Regions from separate parts of the Insulibacter thermoxylanivorax genome, predicted to be linked through region 1. Evidence: predicted binding sites of a transcription regulator. Region 1 holds the regulator's gene; each other region holds the start of a gene.
What was found. Region 1 encodes Rex, which represses fermentation and respiration genes when NADH is low (regulators of the CRP and FNR family bind a similar motif). Its sites were predicted from a motif close to TTGTGAAATATTTCACAA; they were not measured.
Positions count from the first base shown of each region.

Region 2: a site for Rex is predicted at 4,254-4,271, ahead of PRECH8_RS05930 (DoxX family membrane protein). Genes of this name have one in related genera too.
Region 3: a site for Rex is predicted at 5,474-5,491, ahead of PRECH8_RS12480 (helical membrane plugin domain-containing protein). Genes of this name have one in related genera too.

Region 1 covers NZ_BMAQ01000001.1:215,646-222,423, forward strand. Annotated here, with positions in the region: gene dinG (ATP-dependent DNA helicase DinG) at 1-1,357, shown strand, start outside; gene PRECH8_RS01090 (redox-sensing transcriptional repressor Rex) at 1,378-2,001, shown strand; gene PRECH8_RS01095 (amidohydrolase) at 2,086-3,339, shown strand; gene PRECH8_RS01100 (cell wall elongation regulator TseB-like domain-containing protein) at 3,332-3,862, shown strand; gene PRECH8_RS01105 (hypothetical protein) at 4,074-4,511, shown strand; gene PRECH8_RS01110 (AAA family ATPase) at 4,504-6,018, shown strand; gene PRECH8_RS01115 (3-hydroxyacyl-CoA dehydrogenase family protein) at 6,435-6,778, shown strand, end outside.
Region 2 covers NZ_BMAQ01000008.1:86,181-92,958, forward strand. Annotated here, with positions in the region: gene PRECH8_RS05915 (right-handed parallel beta-helix repeat-containing protein) at 1-2,398, shown strand, start outside; gene PRECH8_RS05920 (LysM peptidoglycan-binding domain-containing protein) at 2,517-3,329, shown strand; gene PRECH8_RS05925 (DoxX family membrane protein) at 3,427-3,963, opposite strand; gene PRECH8_RS05930 (DoxX family membrane protein) at 4,376-4,975, shown strand; gene PRECH8_RS05935 (iron-containing alcohol dehydrogenase) at 5,073-6,239, opposite strand; gene PRECH8_RS05940 (hypothetical protein) at 6,453-6,638, shown strand; gene PRECH8_RS05945 (alpha/beta-type small acid-soluble spore protein) at 6,772-6,778, shown strand, end outside.
Region 3 covers NZ_BMAQ01000039.1:1,110-7,887, forward strand. Annotated here, with positions in the region: gene PRECH8_RS12450 (3'-5' exonuclease) at 1-470, shown strand, start outside; gene PRECH8_RS12455 (AzlD domain-containing protein) at 518-847, opposite strand; gene PRECH8_RS12460 (AzlC family ABC transporter permease) at 844-1,536, opposite strand; gene PRECH8_RS12465 (MATE family efflux transporter) at 1,899-3,278, opposite strand; gene PRECH8_RS12470 (hypothetical protein) at 3,516-3,722, opposite strand; gene PRECH8_RS12475 (NAD(P)/FAD-dependent oxidoreductase) at 3,761-4,936, opposite strand; gene PRECH8_RS12480 (helical membrane plugin domain-containing protein) at 4,956-5,402, opposite strand; gene PRECH8_RS12485 (VOC family protein) at 5,838-6,707, opposite strand.

The DNA of each region.
Region 1 (6,778 bases):
GGATGCGAGATCAGGGGCGATCTATCCGCTGATCGAGCAACTGGCGGCGAGCGGCCATGAACAAGGTCAGGCATGGGCCGAGCAGCTTGAGACATTGATCCCGGTGATTCATGAGGTCAAGCAGGACTGGGAGCACTTGTCCGGAATTCTCTACGAAGCTGCGGAGAGAACCGCCGGCACTTCCCAAGGGGACAACAGCATGGTCTTGCGCTTGAAGAAAGAGCAGCTTCCTGGAAACTGGGATGATTGCGTAAATATAGAGGACAATATCTATATGAAATTAACGGACATCTGCCGCAAGCTGGAGAAGGTAGCAGCGGGGATGAAGGAAGCTGAGAGCAGTTACAATCTGCAGAGTGCGGTCACGGACCTCAGCGGCAATATCGTGAACCTTGTGAAAATCCGAGACCACCTGCGCTTCTTGATCCAGCTTGATGATCCTAATTATGTTTACTGGATTGAGGCGAATGCCTTCTACAAGCATCGCTCGCTGTCGTTCATGAGCGTGCCGATCGATGTGAGTGAGCTGCTCAAGGACCAGTTATTCGATCAGAAGGAGAGCGTCGTGCTGACCTCTGCCACCTTGTCCGTTAATCAAACCTTTGATTATGTGGTTGAACAGCTAGGACTTAAGGAAGCCCATGACGAAGGACAGGTGAAGACGGTCCAGCTCCCTTCGCCGTTCCGTTATGATGAACAGGCACTTGTCTTGATCCCGCGGGATTTTCCAAGCATACGCGGTTCACACGCCGACAATCGCTTCCTCGAGATGCTGGTTCGTTCGCTGGCTGAGATCTCGCTGGTCAGCGAAGGCAGGATGATGGTGCTCTTCACCTCGTACAAGATGCTGCGGCAAGTGCACGGTGAGCTCAAGAACCGCCTGACCCAGCACCATATGCAGGTGCTTGGACAGGGAATCGAGAGCACAAACCGCAGCAAGCTGATTCGCATGTTCCAAGAAACGCCCAAATGCGTGCTGCTTGGCACCTCCAGCTTCTGGGAAGGGGTGGATATCCCGGGTGATGCGTTAAGCGTTCTGGCGATCGTCAGACTGCCTTTCCAGCCGCCGAATCACCCTTATGTGGAAGCGAAGAGCGAATATATGAAGAGCCGCAACATGAATCCATTCATGAAATATTCCGTACCGCAGGCGGTTATCCAGTTCAAGCAAGGCTTCGGCAGGCTTGTGCGCACGGTTAATGACAGAGGAATCGTTGTCGTGTATGATACTCGAGTGATCGATACGCAGTATGGCAAATATTTCTTGCGATCGCTGCCTAAACCGCGTATGGAGCAATCCGCTGCTGCTGACATGGCCGCACGTATTCGAGAGTGGCTGCAGTCTTCATATACTTGACGATGAAGGGAAGGGGTAGTATGAAGTCTTCGCTCAAAATATCCGAAACCGTCGTGCGTCGTTTGCCGATCTACCTTCGCTATCTGAATGAGCTGAGCATGAGAAATGTTCAAACGGTGTCATCTCAGGAACTGGGCAATCGGCTTGATCTCAATCCGGCTCAGATCCGCAAGGATCTAGCGTACTTCGGAGAGTTCGGCAAGAAGGGGATAGGTTATGATGTCAGTTATTTGATCGAGAAGATCCGGCAGATCTTAAAGCTTGATCAGACGATCAATGTGGCGCTGATCGGGGCGGGTAATCTGGGGGTTGCCCTCTGCAACTACAATATGTATCAGAAGGACAATATGAAGATCCAAGCGGTCTTCGATAATCATCCAGACAAAATCGGCCAGACGATTAATCATCTGACTGTACTGCCGCTCAGTCAGATGCATGAGAAGATTAGAGCCGAGAACATCCGGGTAGGGATCATCACCGTGCCTGCATCGGAGGCGCAGAACGTCGCTGATCAATTGGTTGAGGCAGGCATTGAGGGGATCCTGAACTTTGCGCCGACGATCATTAAAGTGCCCGAGCACATCCGGGTGCATTATGCAGATTTTACAGCAGATCTGTTAAGCTTGGCATATTATCTGGAGTGAGTTCTGGGATTACTTGTAAGAGGAAGAATAGTCAGGAGGTAGGGAGCTTTGCGTATAAGGATCAAAGATGGGCTGTATCTAACGATGGATGAACAGAACTTGTATGCCTCCGGTGATCTGCTGATCGAGGATGACCGGATCATTCAAGTCGGCGGGCAGGCGCCGGAAGATTGGCAGGCGGATGAGACGATCAGCGGCAAAGGGAAACTGTTCATGCCCGGCCTGGTCAATACCCACGGTCACACGCCGATGTCTCTCCTAAGAGGCTATGCTGATGATCTGGCATTGCAAGTATGGCTTGAAGATCATATGTGGCCGATGGAAGCGAAGTACACGGAACAGGATGTGCGTTATGGTTCGCTGCTCTCCATCGTCGAGATGATCAAGGGCGGAACGACGACCTTCGTTGATATGTACGATCATACGGAGGTGATCGCCGCTGCTGTGGAAGAGTCGGGCATGCGCGCCGTCTTGACGCGGGGCGTTATCGGTCTGTGCTCGAAGGAGGAGCAGCAGGCGAAGCTGCAGCATGCCGTTAACTTCGCAAAGGAATGGCACGGCAAAGCCGATGGCCGGATCACGACGATGCTGTCGCCGCATGCCCCTTATACATGCCCGCCGGATTATATTGAACAATTCGTCGAGGCTTCCCGCGATCTGAATCTGCCCATCCATACGCATATGTCAGAGACGATCAAGGAAGTGGAACAGAATGTGAAGGATTACGGCGCAAGACCCGTCGAGCATCTGCTGAAGCTCGGTGTGTTCGACAGGCCTTGTCTGCTGGCTCACGCCGTCCACCTGACGGATGAGGAGATCAGCATCTTGGCTGAATATGATGTGCGAGTCTCCCACAATCCTGGCAGCAATTTAAAGCTGGCAAGCGGCATCGCCCGTGTCCCGGAACTGCTGCGTGCCGGGGTGAAAGTCTCCTTGGGCACTGACAGCTCGGCCAGCAACAACAATTTGGACATGTTTGAGGAGATTCGGTTGGCCGCACTGCTGCACAAAGGGGTTACGTATGATCCGACCGTAGTGCCGGCGTTAACGGCGCTTCGCATGGGTACGATCGCAGGCGCTGAGTCGATCTGGCTTGATGAGGTGGGACTCTTAAAACCCGGTTGCAAAGCGGATATCATCGCCATTGACATCGATCAACCGCATATGATCCCGCATACGGATCTGGTTTCGCATATCGTGTATTCCGCTTCCCAACATGATGTTACCGATGTATGGGTTGATGGCAGACAGCTGTTAAAGAATCGAGCACTAACGACTCTGGACGAAGAGCAGATCCGCTGGGAAGCGGCAAGATGCTTTGAACGGTTAAATGGCTAGAAGCAGATTGGAAGAATGGCGGGAAGAGAGCAGGCGCCGTACCATTCGGGCGGCCATCATCAGCAGTGTCACCCTTGTGCTTCTGGCTCTCTTCCTCTTACATCGCTGGTATGTATCGATCCATGCATCGTATTGGGAACAGCGGGATATGAGCGTCAGCGAGGCGGTCTATGCCGGCCAGCTAATCGAAGTATGGTCCTCCGAAACCTATAACGGCGAGCAGCCCTGGTTCATCATCCAAGGGATGGATGAGGAAGGACAAGCGAAGATCGTATGGGTATCCGAAGAGCAAACCATCGTCAAACCGTTGGAGGAAGGAATCACAGAGGATGAAACGCGGCGGATCGTTCTGAACAGCAGCCCGTTAGCGTCGATCATTCGTGTGACGCCGGGCGTTTGGCAAGACGAGTTGTGCTATGAAGTCTACTACAAGGTTCCGCACCCTGACGGCGAAATCTATTACTATGCTTACATACGCTTCGAAGACGGCAAGTTGATCGAGACACTCCGCCTCGGCCGGTGACTTCCACACTTTACATCCGTCAGACAGCAAGCGACTGTGATATACTGTGATATATACTACTATCAATATAATTCGTATATATCCTAGTTTATCGAAGGTGATATAGAAAGGAGCCGTGATGATGAATTTACGTCTCACGCCTATCATCATAAGTATCGCCGTAAGTTCGCTTGTCTTGTTTGGCGGATGGTCTGTTTATCATAGCGTAGCAATGAAGAATCCAATCGTAGAAACCGCAAAGAAATTCCCCGGCGTGGAAGAAGCTTCCGTTGAGTTCGCGCAAGGAGCCGTGAACCTGCGCCTTGTCGTCAACAAAGAAGCGGATCTTCACGGGGTTATCGATGCCTTGCATCGTGAGGCTGCTAATGCCATAGGCGGCAGGAATCTAAAAATCGATATCATCGATCATGCCAGTGAGCGCTTGGATGAATGGTGGTCCCAGGTGCTCTTCGAGGTCGCTGAGGTGATGGAGAAGAGAAGTTACAGCGACCTGCCGAAGATCCTAGAAGCGAACAAGCTTGCAGGGATGAGCATCGATACGGCCATCGATGACACCTATGTCTATATCCGGCTGGTGGATGGAGATCATGTGAAGTTTGTCTTGCTGGAACGCATGCCCGCGCTGATGGGGGTGTGGACCAGTGAGTAAATACGGCAAGGAGATTCTGATCGGTACGATTCCAGTATTGGTGATTTTCTTAGCTTATATCGGTGTGAATATCGTTCCGCTATTGTTTGTCGGCTTCATAGGTACGATGATGTTGTTGATGCTCCGTCAACGCGGCGGCATCGGCGCAGCCGCAGAGAAAAAGACGAAACGGGCCGTAGTCACGAGTAAGATCAGCTTCGATGAGATCGGCGGACAGGATCGAGCCAAGCAGGAGATCATCGAAGCAATGGATTTTCTGATTAAGCATGAAGAGATCAAGAAGATGGGCATCCGGCCGCTCAAGGGGATCCTGCTGACCGGCCCTCCCGGAACAGGGAAGACCTTGCTGGCCAAGGCGGCAGCCCATTATACCGACTCGGTGTTCATCGCGGCCTCCGGCAGTGAATTCGTCGAGATGTATGTCGGTGTCGGAGCGAGCCGGATCCGCGATCTGTTCAAGGATGCGCGCAGCCGCGCCCACAAGGAAGGCAAGGAAAGCGCAATCGTCTTCATCGATGAGATCGATGTGATCGGCGGCAAACGGGACGGCGGTCAGCACAAGGAATATGATCAGACCCTGAACCAACTGCTGACGGAGATGGACGGCATCCATACGGGGGAATCCCCGCGGATCATGGTGATCGCTGCCACCAACCGCAAGGAGATCTTGGATCCCGCCTTGCTTCGCCCCGGACGCTTCGACCGGCATATTCAGGTCGATCTGCCCGATAAGAAGGGCCGCCGTCATATTCTCTCCATCCACGCGGCGAATAAGCCGCTGGCGGATGATGTCGATCTGGACAAGATCGCCGAGGAGACCTACCGGTTCTCCGGCGCGATGCTGGAGAGCGTCATGAACGAAGGGGCGATCTATGCGATGCGCGATGGTTCTGAGCTGATCGAACAGAAGCATCTGGCGCTGGCGATCGACAAAGTCATGTTGGGAGAGCAGACGGACCGGGAGACGACCAGAGAAGAGAAAAAACGCGTCGCCCTGCACGAATTGGGTCATGCTCTGATGGCTGAACTCCTGCGTCCGAACTCCGTATCCCAAGTCTCCCTGCGTCCGCGCGGAGGAGCCCTTGGCTACGTCCGTCACAATCCGCAGAAGGAGCAATATCTGTATACGCGGACTTACCTGGAAGAGCAGATCATGATCTCTCTTGCGGGGGCCGTCGCTGAAGAGATGTTCTATGGCGGGCGCAGTACCGGCTCGCGCAATGATTTTGAGCAAGCGATGGAAGTCGTCAAGATGATGATCGAGAGCGGCTTGACCTCCCTGGGGATCGTTCAGCGGGAGATGATCAGCAAGGATGAATGGGCGAAGGTGAACAACGAGATCTTAGACGAGCTAACGGAGCGTACGAGAAAATCGTTGGAACCTTATCGTTCGGTATTTCTCGACTCCTTAGAGATCCTGATGCACGAAGAAGTGATGTCGGGGGAGAGATTCCGGGAGATGTTGCACAGTATGAAGCAACCAGCGCAGCAGCCTGCGCATGCCTAAGGAACCGCCATGAGAGAGGGACGGGCGTATACCTTCGAGCCGTACCGCCCTGTCCCGCCTTGTGGTGTTTCCATAAGTGTTGTTCTAATCATAGGATAAAATCCGCCTTTACTGCTTGCCTTTCCCGCTTCGAGATTCACGTCGAAGGCATTCTCTATAGAAAATACACAAATGCCAACGTTGTCAATAACACAGCTCACTTATTTAATGTTCCACCTCTATGCAGAAAAATATGGAAATATTTATAAGACTCTTGATTTCTATGGGAAGCGGTGAATTGTGTCGAAATTGCGAACGGTTGATGTCGAATTATTTATGAACAAGCGATGAAAGTTATGGGGGACTACTGCAAACGATAAGAAAAGTGGTATGATTAGTGAAAGAGACATTATTTTTCGACAGAAGGATGGGAGTATATGAGGTTCAAAAAAATTGGCGTTATAGGTGGAGGTACCATGGGGCAAGGCATCGCTGAGATGCTTGCACATAAAGGTCTGGATGTGTATCTGACCGAAAAAACAGAAGCTCTGCTCGATCAAGCAGTTGAATTGATCGAAGTAAGCTTAGATAAACAGATTGAGAAATGGGCGCTGACGAACACGGAGAAGAAATTGATCCTGTCCCGCATACATAAAGTGACGGATCTGTCCGTGCTTCAAGAAGCGGACATGGTCATTGAGACGATCACCGAAGATCTAGATATGAAAAAAGATGTTTTCAGAACGTTGGATCGCGTGACGAATCCGGATGCGATACTCGC
Region 2 (6,778 bases), on a different contig from region 1:
AAACTCGAAGCTGGAGATTAAGAAATACAACGACGGCCGGCCCGATGCGATGAAGATGCTGTATGCTGAAGAAGGCACGCGTCCTGTGATCGATTTCGATAAGAAATCCGAGGGCGTTGTGCACAGCGGGAATTACTGGCATGTGAAGGGACTGGACTTCGCACGCAGTGCACCTAATACGAAAGGTTATACCCTGGGCGGCAGCCATAACATCATCGAGTTGAACCGATTCTATGAACATGGCGATACAGGGATGCAGATCAGCCGAACGGATCAAGCAGCGACCATCGATGAATGGCCATCGTACAATCTGATCCTGAATAATGAATCCTTCGATAACGCGGATCCGTCTCATAACAATGCTGACGGTTTTGCTGCGAAGCTCACTTCTGGGGTAGGCAATGCTTTCATTGGGAATATCGCGCGGAACAATATCGACGACGGCTGGGATCTGTACACCAAAGCAGGCCAAGGAGCCATAGGACCCGTTATTCTCGAGTACAACATCGCTTATCATAATGGCTTCCTGTCGGATGGGACAGTGGGCAACGGCGATAAGAACGGCTTTAAGCTTGGCGGTGAAGGTATTCATGTACCGCATATCGTTCGATATAATATTGCCTTTGAGAACGGGGCAGTAGGATTCACCAGCAACAGCAACCCCGGTGTGATCATCGAGGACAGCATCTCGTTTAACAATGACGGGGCGAACCTCCATCTCTCTACCTACACTGGTATAGAGGAAGACTTTCAACTGAACGGATTCGTATCGTATCGAACGAAAGGGACGGCAAGGGATGTTGTACCGGAGAGACTGAAGTCGAAGGATAATTTCTTGTTCGATGGGACTAGATCGGTCAATGCAGCCGGCATCGCTTTAAGCGATGAGAACTTCGCAAGCCTGGAACCTAAGCTGCCATTTGAAAGGGATGAGAACGGTAATCTCGTCTTAGGAGATTTCTTGAGATTCATCGCTCCGGAAATACCTGATGATGACGATGATACACAAGATCCGACGGATCCGACTGATCCATCAGAGCCTGGCGATAACGATGATACAGATGAGCCGACGGATCCAACTGATCCGTCCGAGCCTGGTGACGGTGACAGTGAAGAACCTAAGAAGCCGGGCGGCGGAGGTCCGGGATATGTCATCATCGGCACGCCGACTCCTTCGACTCCAACCGCGAAGTATGATCTGTCGGTAGGAGAAGACGGAAGCGTTAAGATAACAGTTGAGACATCAACGAATGAAGCGGGCGTGAGGATCGCCGTGATCGATGAGAAGCTCATGGATCGGGCGATGAATGAAGCCGCGGCAGACGCAATGGCCCGCAAGCACATCATCATCGATGCGGCGGATGATACAGCAGCTGCTGATCATTATGCCATCACGATTCCGGCTAATGTGTTTGACAAGGATGCAGAAGATCTGCTTGTGACACTTCGTACCGATGCTCTGACGATGACACTGTCCAGCGATATGTTCGCAGGTGAAACGTTGGATGCGGATCAGCTCACCTTCAACATTCGCATTGTTCAGCCTGATGAACATCGCATGGTACAACTCGCTGATCGTCCAGCCTATGAAATCTTCATCTCAGATGGCGATAAGCGCATCGCTTGGAGCCATCCAAGGTCTGCTGTTCGCGTTGAGATTCCATATAAGCCGTCTGCTGCAGAAACGAACCATGAATTCATCGTCGTCTGGCATATCGATGAACAAGGAAGGATCACAACGATCACGAACGGCAGATATGCGGCGGAGACGGAGAGCGTTGCCTTCACGACAACACACTTCAGCCGGTTCGCGATTGCATACGCTGCCAAGACCTTCGCAGATCTAGCTGCATATCCTTGGGCGAAGCATGAGATTGAAGTCATGGCAGCGAAAGAAGTGATCAAAGGTGTATCCGCCGATGCATTCGCTCCGGGACAGACGCTGACGAGAGCGGACTATGCTCTGCTTCTGACAAGGGTATTTGAGCTCGAAGGCCTGGTCGATGGGATTCATGCTCAACAATTTGCTGATGTCAAACCTGGTGATTACTATTACGATGCAGTTCAGATCGCAGCAGAACTTAACATCATCAAGGGTACGGGCGACGGCAGTTTCAAACCGCGCGATCCGGTCACGCGGCAGGATATGTTTGTGATGGCAGCGCGCGCGATGCAAGCAGCAGGCAGGTGGGATGACGATGCGGGTGCAGGATTTGATCTGACGGTGTTTGAAGATCATGCGAAGATTTCGTCTTACGCAATCGATGCAATCAGAGGACTGACGAGTGCGGGACTCATCCGCGGAGACGGGACTTTAGTACGCCCGTTGGATCAAGTATCCCGTGCAGAAGCTGCGGTGCTCATCTACCGGTTGTATAACGAGGTACACGCTCGCTGATTATGTCACAGAGGAGGACGGAGACATGCCGTCCTCCTTTTTCTTGGAAATAGGCACTTCTCCCATGCGGTTTGTATATCTTGTTATATAAGAGCCTGTTAAGGGAGTGTGATAGAAGGTGCCTGTCGTGCAAGGTGTTCATATTATCTATACCGTAAGACCGGGCGATACCCTGTACTCCATCGCGCGTCGCTTCGGCAGTGAAGTCCAACTGATCGAGCAGACCAATGCGCTGTTCCCGCCGATCACAGACCCGGGATTGATCTATCCCGGTCAGGTGCTGCTGATTCCGGAGACGGGGATCGGACAGCGGCAAGAGATTACCTATATCGTCAATCCAGGCGACAGCCTGTATACGATCGGCCTGCGTTTCTCCGTCACCCCGGATATTCTCGCCGGCCTCAACCCGCAGATCACCAATATAAATCTCATCTATGCCGATCTCCCGTTGGAGGTGCCGGCCTTCATCTACAGTGTGGAACGCGGGCAGTCCCTCTACTCGATCTCGAGGGAGTTGGGGGTGCCGATGAACGCGATCATCCAGGCCAATGCCAACCGGCCTGGTTTCTCACCTGATCTGCTCTACGAGGATTATGAACTGATCATCCCGCTGCCCGCGTCCCGCAATATCCTTGTTCGCGTGCCGCTGCCCGGTTCACGGATCATGCCCGGTCAAGCCTTGGAAGGGATCGCCAGGGCTTTTGAAGCGGTGATCCATTATCAATTAATCGATGATAACCGACAATCCGTCATCTCAGAGAAAACCTTGTTGGTTTCTGAAGGGGCGCCGGCATTCGGCACCTTCTCATCTGCTTTGCGGTATGAGCGCCAGCCGACAACTTCGTCGGGAGAGCTATGGGTATATGCCCGAAGTGCGAGGGATGGACGGATCATCGATCTGGTGCAGGTGAGGGTGATTATAGGCGAGTAGGAATGAGGAGCGGAAGATCATGAAGCAGCCATACAGTCAAGCAGTCCCTTAGGAGTTTGACTCCCCAGGGACTGCTTAATTATACAACGATGGTGTATTACACGGCAGGACGGGTGCCGGGTTTGACCGCGGTGTCTTGATTGGCTGCTGTTTTCCCCTTGCGAGCGAAAACCTTCCTTAGGAACGGCATGAGGTAATAGTCGATGCCGAACCGTCCTGCATGGTGACCGGCCATGAAGATGATGCCGCCGATCAGGACCATCCATGGATTGGTGCTGATGGTGCCGGCAAAGAGGAACATGAAGTTCATCAGGAGTCCGAAGAAGGCGGCAGCGGCAGTGAGAGCGCCCAGGATTAAACCTAAGCCTACCAGAAACTCACCGACAGGGATCAAGAAGTTGATGAGTTTCACGTTCGGAAGAGCGAAATGTTCCAAAAATGCTGTATAAGTCGGATAGATCACTTCATCGCCCTTCATGACGGGATTAGCTATGACATTTTTCAGATACCCTTCTGCATTGAACCCGCCGATCAGTTTGTTCCAGCCGGCCGTCAACCAGCTCCAACCGAGATAGACGCGAAGGATCAGCAAGATGCCGGCTGCGTATATGTTTTCTCTTAAGAATTTGACCATGATCATCATCTCCTAATCATTATTTACTAAGGGTTTGATCGAAAGAAATCAATAATTGTGATTTAATTCACAGATATGAGTGAAAAAATTCACAATCCCAGGAATAAAAAGTTCGGCAGCAGATCAGGGACGATATGTTTCCCCGATTCCAAGGATTCAACCAATGGAAGTGCTTCATGCCGATCGACTCCTCTCTGCGATGGTTTGTAACTTAGATCACGATGTTGGCGTGACTTTTGTTAGTGATCTTTGTTACACTTTTACTATAACATAGATATTGGAAAATGTGAATGTGATAAATTTCACAATTATGTGAACATCACTTCGACATTTTCTGCACGATTTCACTGTGTTATGATAGCAGTGAAATTAGACAATTAGACAATCTTGGAAAGACGAGGAGAGTGTGATCATGGCAAAGGCGAAATCCGTAGTGCGCAAAGGAGACTACATCATCGTCAAGGAAAATCCGGTCTCGATGTTTCTGTTCAGCAGTACCAAATCCGCTTGGATCTGGCTGATCATCCGCTTGTATCTGGGGTATGTGTGGCTTAAGGCGGGTCTTGGCAAGTTCGGCAGCGAGGCTTGGACAGGCAGTGAAGCAGGGGCGGCGATCCGCGGGTTTGTAAACGGCGCCCTGGCGAAAGCAGAAGCAGGTGCAGATGTTTCAGGCTGGTATGCGGCATTTCTGGAACATGTGGTGCTGCCGAATGCGGCGATCTTCTCTTATCTGGTGGTCTTCGGTGAGATTGCTGTAGGACTGGGCTTGATCCTCGGACTGTTGACGGGAATCGCAGCCTTCTTCGGTGCACTGATGAATGTCAGCTTCTTGTTCGCTGGGACGCTCAGCTCGAACCCGCTGCTGTTCATCTTGGCGACGTGGATCGTGCTGGCCTGGAAGGTGGCGGGCTGGTACGGGTTGGACCGCTGGGCACTCCTCAAGCTGGGCACGCCGTGGGACTATGTTGAGGGCAAAAAATCAAAGCCCAATAAAGGTCAATCCGACGAATAATCAGAATCCTAACAATACGCATCCTGTAAACAAGAAAAGGCTGGATTCGCCCATGGGGCGGACCCAGCCTTTTGCTTGCTGCTTTACTTGAGCTGCTTTACAAACTCATGCGAAGGATCTCCTTAACATCTTCTTGGTGCAGCTCTTTGAATTGGCCGATTGGACCGAACCTTACGGCTTCTGCGGCCATCTGATCGAGATGTTCATCGCCGATGCCGACGTCGGACAGCGTTGCAGGAGCACCGATGCGGGTGAAGAACTCGCGGGTGGCTTCGATGCCGGCCAGTGCAACTTCCTCATCGCTCTTGCCGGCCGGATCGATGTTCCATACACGGGTTGCGTATTGGACGAAACGATCAACGCGTTCCTTGTAGACGTACTTCATCCAGTTCGGGAAGATGATCGCAAGTCCGGCGCCGTGTGCAATATCATAGATAGCGCTGACCTGGTGTTCGATCTCGTGCGTCGCCCAATCTCCCTGCATGCCGAGGCTGATCTGTCCGCCGTTTAAGGCCATCGTTCCGCACCACATGATATTCGCCCGCGCATCGTAATCCGTTGGCTTGGCAAGGGCGGTTTCGGCATTTTCGATGACCGTCTGCAGGATGGATTCACAGAAGCGTTCTTGCAGCGGCGTATTCGGCGTCTTGCTGAAATATTGCTCGAAGACGTGGCTCATCATATCGACGATTCCGTTAACGACATGCTCGCGCGGCACCGTGTAGGTGAGTTCGGGATCGAGGATCGAGAATCTCGGATAAGCGTGCTGGCTGCCGGAACCGCGTTTTAATTTCAATTCCCAGTTGCTGATGACGAAGTTCCCGTTCGCTTCGGAACCCGTCGCAGATAAGGTGAGGATGGTGCCGAGCGGCAGAGCAGACGCTGGCTGCGCCTTGCGCTCGAAGAAATCCCATACGTCTCCTTCATAAGGTACTCCAACGGCGATCGCCTTGGCCGCATCGATGACGCTTCCCCCGCCGACCGCCAGAATGAGCTGAACATCTTCCTTCCGGCAGATGTCGATCCCTTTGCGAACGGTCGTAACACGGGGATTCGGCTCAACACCAGGCAGTTCGAAGACCGCGGCATCGATGCTCTTGAGCTGTTCGATTACCTTGTCATAGAGACCGGTTCTTTTGATGCTTCCCCCGCCGTATACGAGAAGGACTCTCGTTCCGAAGGGCTTCACTTGTTCGGCTAGTTGACTGACAGTCCCCTTCCCGAAGATGATCTTGGTGGGGTTCTGAAACGTAAAGTTTAACATGCAGCACTCACTCCTTGGTATGTAGACTGCGCTGAATTCATCTGAAACACAGGTGATCAGATGCACAAACTTCAATCGTATTATAGCAAAAACTCCTGCAAAAGATGTTGATATTTGATGCAGGATTTATAATGTTTTGTAAAGGAATGATGCATTTTGCGGGCATGGAGACTGTGATATAATGCAGGGATAAGCTGGAAGGGGGCAGAACGGATGAAACTTGCACTGAATGTCTATTGGGGAGAGGAAGAGATCCGTCAGGCGGTGATAGATCTTAATCCGGATAAATTCGAGCCGCTGAGCGAGGAAGAGAAAGAAGCGGCTGTAGAGATGATCATTCGCGATTATATCAATCAACATCTCACGGTCAGGTGGGAATTGGAAGAAGATGAGGGATAGGCGGGGCTTGCGTCTCGTTAGATGGATGGTTCAGGTGATCGCTCAGACCTTGTATGAGGCTTAAAGCCCCTTGGAGCGTGAATGTCTTATGCTTTGCCGCGGCATCCTAGAAGCAAAAAAGGAGGGATGAACGTTGGCCA
Region 3 (6,778 bases), on a different contig from region 1:
CCGCTGTGCCCTTCCGCGTCGGCATCAAGCGGTTCGTCGAATGGCTGGGCGAGGACTATTACTTATGTTCCTGGGGCAAGGATGACCGCATTCACCTCATCGATGAATGCATCCGCAAGAAGGTCAACTTGAAGTGGCTCATCAATTACAATGATATTCAGAAGCAGATCGGCGCTGTGCTGCGAGAAGACAATCGCAATCAGTTAGGCCTGCAGAACGCCTTAGAGCTGGCCGGCATCGAACCCGTGGGGCTGGCGCACCGCGGGATCGACGACGCGATCAATACGGCGAGACTCATGATCCGGCTGCTGGATCATATCCAATTGCAGCGCAATGAGGTGACGGACCAGGAGATCAAACAGTTCATCCAGAAACGGCAGAGGAAACGACAAGCACGCGCCAGAGCACTTAGTACAGCCAAAAATAAATCCCCTGAAGCCTCAGAGGAACAAAAAAGCGACCCGTCCTAGATTCCAGGTCCCCTCCAAGGAGGGGGCCTGGCTTTATACAACTCCAATCACAAACCAAACAGCTGCAGCAGGAACATCGCGCCGATACCTGTGATCACCGTGAACAATAGACTTCTCGTTGCGATCGCAACGATGAGGGTCGGAATAAGGGCGAGCAGATTCACGTTCTCCATCAGCGGAATGAAGCTCTCCCCTTCCGTTAACACCGCCTGCACCAGCAGCGCCGTCATGACCGCGATCGGCACGTATTGCAAGAACCGCAGCAGCCACTCCGGCATGCCGAACTTCGTGATCAGCACCATCGGCAGCACGCGGGGCAGCAAGGTGACGAGCGAGACCCCGATCAGCAGCCAGAGGAATCCTTCGCTGAGCGTCATCGTTCCACCACCATCCCAGTAATCGCCGCAGCCACTGCCGCCGCGATCACCGCGATATGGCCCGGCAGCCAGAGGAAGGCAAGGACGAAGTAGACGATCGTGCTGCCGGCAACGATCAAGTCCGTTCTGAATTTCTTACGGTGGATCAGGGACTGCACAACCAGCCCGGCGAACATCGCCGGCAGGGCAAAGCCCAGCCCAAATTGCTGCGGATTCGGGATCCAGGTGCCGAACCAGGCGCCGACCAGCGTCGCCAAGACCCAGTTGATCTGCGCTGTGATATTCATGCCCAGCATCCACTGGTCGCGATGGGTCGTATTCGGGGTCAAACGGTTAATCGCTACGCCGAAGGTCTCGTCGGTCAACTGGGCGCCCAGGATGAAATTCTTCTTCGCTGAATACTGCCGGAACATCGGAGCTAACGCCGCGCTGAGCAGAAGATGGCGCAGATTGACGAAGAACACGGTGACGATGATGGATAAGATCGAACTGCCCGCACTCATCATGCCGGCGACGATGAACTGCGCCGAGCCCGCATACAGGAACACGGACATCAGCCCGATCTCCAGAACGCTCAGCCCCTCGGCCGCACCGACCACTCCCGCAGCGAAGCCGATGCTAAGGTATCCCAGCAGCGTCGGGATACAGTCCTTCACCCCACCCCAGAAGGTGAGCCGTTCCAGCGGCAGCTGACCGGAAGGGCTGAGCTCTGCCTGAGCCGCAGCAGAGTCAGAGGGAAGAATCGGATTCTCTATAGGATGTTCTATAGGCTTCTCTGTATGCGAGCCATTCACGGCTGAAGAGTCCGCCGTCAATCTGCGTAACGATTGTTGCCTGCCAGATCTGCGCACTTGCTCGTTCCTCTCCCTTTATTATGATCTGTATGTAAATCATGACTCAGCATTCGCTGAGCCATTCTCCCCGCAACCTCCACTCCTGCATAACAGACTCTTTGCCTAATCCTTCACAACTGCTCCGCACATTCCATCTCTTCCTCTGGCATGAGATGCTTCCCCGCTGCTCGATAAATCAACCACTGAGCTGCAGCAGCTTAAACCTCCGCATGCGCGATTTGGACCTGTTTGACCCTGCGCTGCACCAACCTCAAACGGATGAAGAAGCCAATGGCAGCACAGGTCAGTCCAATCGTAATGCCGATCCAGAATCCGTAAGGACCAAGTCCTGTGGACTGCGCCAGCCAATATCCCGAGGGGATGCCGATCAGCCAATAGGCGATCAATGCCGTGATGAACGGCACGGTGACATCCTTATAACCCCTTAAGATTCCCTGCAGAGATGCTTGAGAAGCATCCGACAACTGGTAGATCATAGCGAACAGGAAGAACTGAGCCGCCAGTTCGATGACCCGACGGTCATTATTGTAGATATAAGCGATCGGCTCGCGGAAGAAGAACAAGAGCATCGCGCCGATCGACATGATCCCCAGGGCGCCTAGAACGCCCAGCACCGAATACTGCCTCGCATCGTCATAACGCCTGCTGCCCACCTCATAGGCGACGACGATCGTCAGCGTCATCGAGATGCTGAGCGGCATCATGAACATCAGCGATGAGAAGCTCATCGCGACTTGGTGCGCTGCCAGCGTGACTGTATCGAACATCGAAGCGACGAGCAGGGTCATCAGAGAGAAGATGCTTGCCTCGAAGAAGATCGATAAACCTATCGGCACGCCGATGCGAATCTGCTCCCACCATGCTGTGAGGGACGGCCGATACCATCTGCGGAACAGCTGATACGACCGGAAGACTTCCAGCCGCGCCGCCAGCAGGATGCTGACGAAGAGGATCACCCAATAAGTCACCGCCGTCGCCGCACCGGCACCGATTCCGCCTAACCTGGGCAGTCCAAGCTTGCCGAAGATGAGCAGATAGTTAAGGACGACATTGAGCGGCAGACCGATGAGCAGGATGATCTTCATCGTAATCCCCGTATACCCTTGTGCATCAAAAAAATATCGCAGCACCTGCGAGGCGAAGTAAGGGATGATGCCAAATCCTATGGCAATCAAATAATGCTTAGCGACATGATACACTTCGGGATCGTCGATATCGATGAGTCCGAGAACCGGATCGAGGAAGAAAACCCCCGCCGTGATCAGAACTACGCTGATCAACAGAGAGACATAGAGGCCCTGCGTGACGGCCTGGGAGATCTTCTCGCGCTCTCCACTTCCCAGCAGCTGCCCGATGATCGGCGAGATCGCTAGGATGATCCCGCCAAGCCCGATCGATATGGGCATCCACAGGTTAAATCCAACGGCCACCCCCGCCTGCTGAGCTGTACCTGCACGCCCCGTCATCATCGTATCCACGACGGTCATCGCATTGTAGCTGACCTGCGTGATGAGGATCGGCCATAACAACTTCAGGAATAACCGGATTTTCTCCCGCAGTGTATAGGTCTGATGCATCGTTCGTTTCTCCTTTTCACCTATGATTGTTGCTCATATCTCAGCAAATCCAAGATTTCGCAAGGCAAAGCAGCATTTGTCCATACACGAAATACACGAAATACACGAACACACGAATATACGAATATACGAAACCCAGGGAGCCTTAACCCCCTGGGCTGTACCCCAATCGATTGTATCGAAGGGCTTGCTACGGGTCAATATCATCCCCGAAGCGTTCCACGCAACCGGTTATCCTTACCAGTCGTCGGTGATATTCTTATTGATCTTATTCAAACTGGGCGGAAGTTTCCTCATCTTCTCCGCCTTCGGCGTGATTACTTCGTCCTTCCTGGAAGCCTGACGCTGCAATTCCCGGAAGGACTGACTCTTATGACGCGCATACCGCTTCACCCCTTGAAGCTTAATATTCCCGCCGCAACCCGAGCCATCCTTAGCAATCACAGCCAGGCTCCCGCGCCGCTGACAAGGTCAATGTGTGATCAATAAGCCAGGGCGAACAAGCCCCGAATCTGCGACAGATAGCGGATATTGCTCGCTTCTTTCATCAGAGCAGCAGGCGTGCCCTTTAGCTTAAGACCGCTGGCGCCGATGGTGCCGATGGCGTCCTTGCGGCCCAAGCTGCCCAGCGTTCCGGAGAACACCGGCTGGAACTCCTTCAGCACTCCGCCTTTGATCACCGCGGACAGGTTATATCCGACGGCCTCCCCCATCTGCCAAGCCAGCTGCGCCGTCGGCGGATAAGGCACGCCTTCCGGATTCATGACGACTGCACTGTCCCCCGCCAGGAAAATCTCCGGATGCGACGTTGATCGCAGGTGCGGTGTCACCGTTGCCCGGCCGCGGTTTACCTCGATGCCGCTGTTTGCAACCACGCTGTTGCCCTGCACACCGCCTGTCCATACGACGGTTCCGGCTTCGATGATCTGACCGTCTTTGAGCGAAACCTTATTCCCATCAACCTCGGTGATCGGCTGACCGAGTATGAAGCGTACTCCCCGTGCTTCGAGGCTTGTCTTCGCCCGCTCGACCAGATCTTCCGGGAAGCCCCGCAGAATCGTCGGCATGGCCTCTACGCAATAAAGCTTCACCTCATTAAAATCAATGCCATGTTGGGCGCACAGCTCTGGCAGCATATCGGCCATCTCGCCGACCAATTCGATACCTGTTAAGCCGCCGCCGCCGATGACGAAGGTTGCGTCCGCTGGGTTCTTCGTCTTGGCGTAACGCGCGATCGACTGAAGGATATGCTGATGGATGCGTTTGGCATCGTCGACGGATTTGAGTACGAAGCTGTTCTCCTGCAGTCCAGGGATGCCGAAAAAAGCCGTCTCGCTGCCCAGCGCGATGACCAGATAATCGTAAGTCAGGGTCATGCCGTTGGCCAGTTTAACCTCTTTCTCATCCGGGATGATCTCGGATACCGTGTCCACGCGGATGCCTACATCGGTTCCTTCGAGCAATTTATGAAGCGGCAGGGCCACCGCTTTCTCATGCAGGTTGCCTACAGCGAGGCGATGCAGTTCCGTGATGATCTGGTGCGTCGAATATCGGTTGACTAATGTAATCTCTGCTTGTTCCGGCGTCAGATAACGGCGTGCAGTCAGAGCGGTCAACAATCCGCCGTAGCCGCCGCCGAGGATTAAGATTTTTTTCATCCTTATGTTCACCTCAATCTTAGCGTTGTTGTTCCCGTTCGGACAGCACGTTCATGTATGCTTGCAGGAAACGGAACATCTTCTGGACCTGCGGATCCTTCAGCATCTTGACCAGATCGAAGAGACCGATGGTTCTGGTATCGCTCTTCGCACGGTCTCCGGCCTCTATGGCAGCCGATGCATAATGTTTCACCTTGTCCTTGACCGGATTCAAGACTTGCATGAAACCGCCCTTCATATCGTCGAGCAGGATGCGGTCATTGGCAACCGTCTGCAGCAGATCGTAGGTTTTGGTCATCGTGGTCATCATCTCGGTGATCTTAGGCAATTGTTCAACCAAGGTCTGCAGCGAAGATTGCACTTCCGGCTTCATCAATTGTTCAAGCAGATCTTGTTGCAGCGTTTTCCCCGCCGATTGAGCTGCTGCTTCCGAGTTTTTTGGCTCGGGGTTCTTTGTGTTTTCCATTCTGACTGATCCTCCTTCTTTAGCTCTGAGAGACATCGCCGGACAGGGAAGAGATGCGATTCTTAGGAAAATTGTTCATTTTTTCACAATCAGCTGCGTACTTCTCCTTGGAAGTACTTAGCCGGCATCAAGCCAATGAATCTGAATGAATCATCATACTACAATGAATCGCGTCATTTCTCTCCTTATCCTCAGCCTGCTTCTTTTCCTCGTCTTATCGTTTTTCTATCATAGTACATTATACACAATAATTTATCATATTCACTGAAAATCGTACATTTTTTGTTGCAAATTTTATGGTTAATCGTTAAAATTCGCACAGCTTTTTGGGGAATCCCTTGCGAATAACCTTTAACCTCCGCCCCTTCCTCCTTCCATCCAACAAAAAAAGACCTCCGTTCTTTACGAAGGCCCTTCAAACATCACTCAGACTCATTAGGCGGCATTCATCACATTCAGCCTGATGCGATTGCCGGCCGGATCTTCCAGATACCAGCCGTCCGCCGCTTCCGACCACTCCACCCCTGCGCGGTGAAGCTGATCCAGCAGAGACTGCAGAGCGGTCTCATCGGGCAGCAGGATCGTGTAATAGTCAAGAGCCGGACTTCCTGCAGGCGGTCTGGGCGCACCCGCGCCGGCCCAGATATTCAGCCCGAGATGATGGTGATAACCGCCCGCAGCGATGAACAAGGCGCCCCAGCCGCTCGAACCGTCCAACATCATATCGAAGCCCAGCTGATCGCAGTAGAACCGCTTCGCCGCATTCAGATCATTCACATGCAGATGCACATGGCCGATCTTCGTGCCAGCCGGAAGCCCATGCCACTCGTGTCCTTCTGCTTCATGCAGCAAGCCGCGCCAATCAATCGGTTCCGTCACCATATGAATATACCCGTTCGGCTGATACTCCCACTCGATGCGAGGTCGGTCCCGATAGATCTCGATCCCGTGGTCATCAGGATCCGAGATGTATAAGGCTTCACTAACCGCGTGATCCGCTTGTCCGATCTCGATGCCCTTGTCCATCACCTGCTTCAGGAAGACGCCCAGATCCCGCCGCGTCGGCAGCAGCACGGCAAAATGGTAGAGTCCCGTCGTTCTTCTCGGCCGCTTCACCGACGGATCCGGAATCTGCTCCAACACAAGCAGCGTCTTGCCCTCTTCTGCCCCTAATTCCGCCATTCCTTCGCCGCGGCTGAGCACGCGCATGCCGATGATCTCCTCATAGAATGCGATCGAACGCTCCAGCTGGCTGACCCGCAGCTTCACTTCGCCCATTTCGATGTTCGGATGTATTTTCGTCATGGATAGAACCCACCTTTATGCATTTTATGCCTGCTGTTAACTGTTACTCCGTCTGCCTGCCGGCAGCAAGT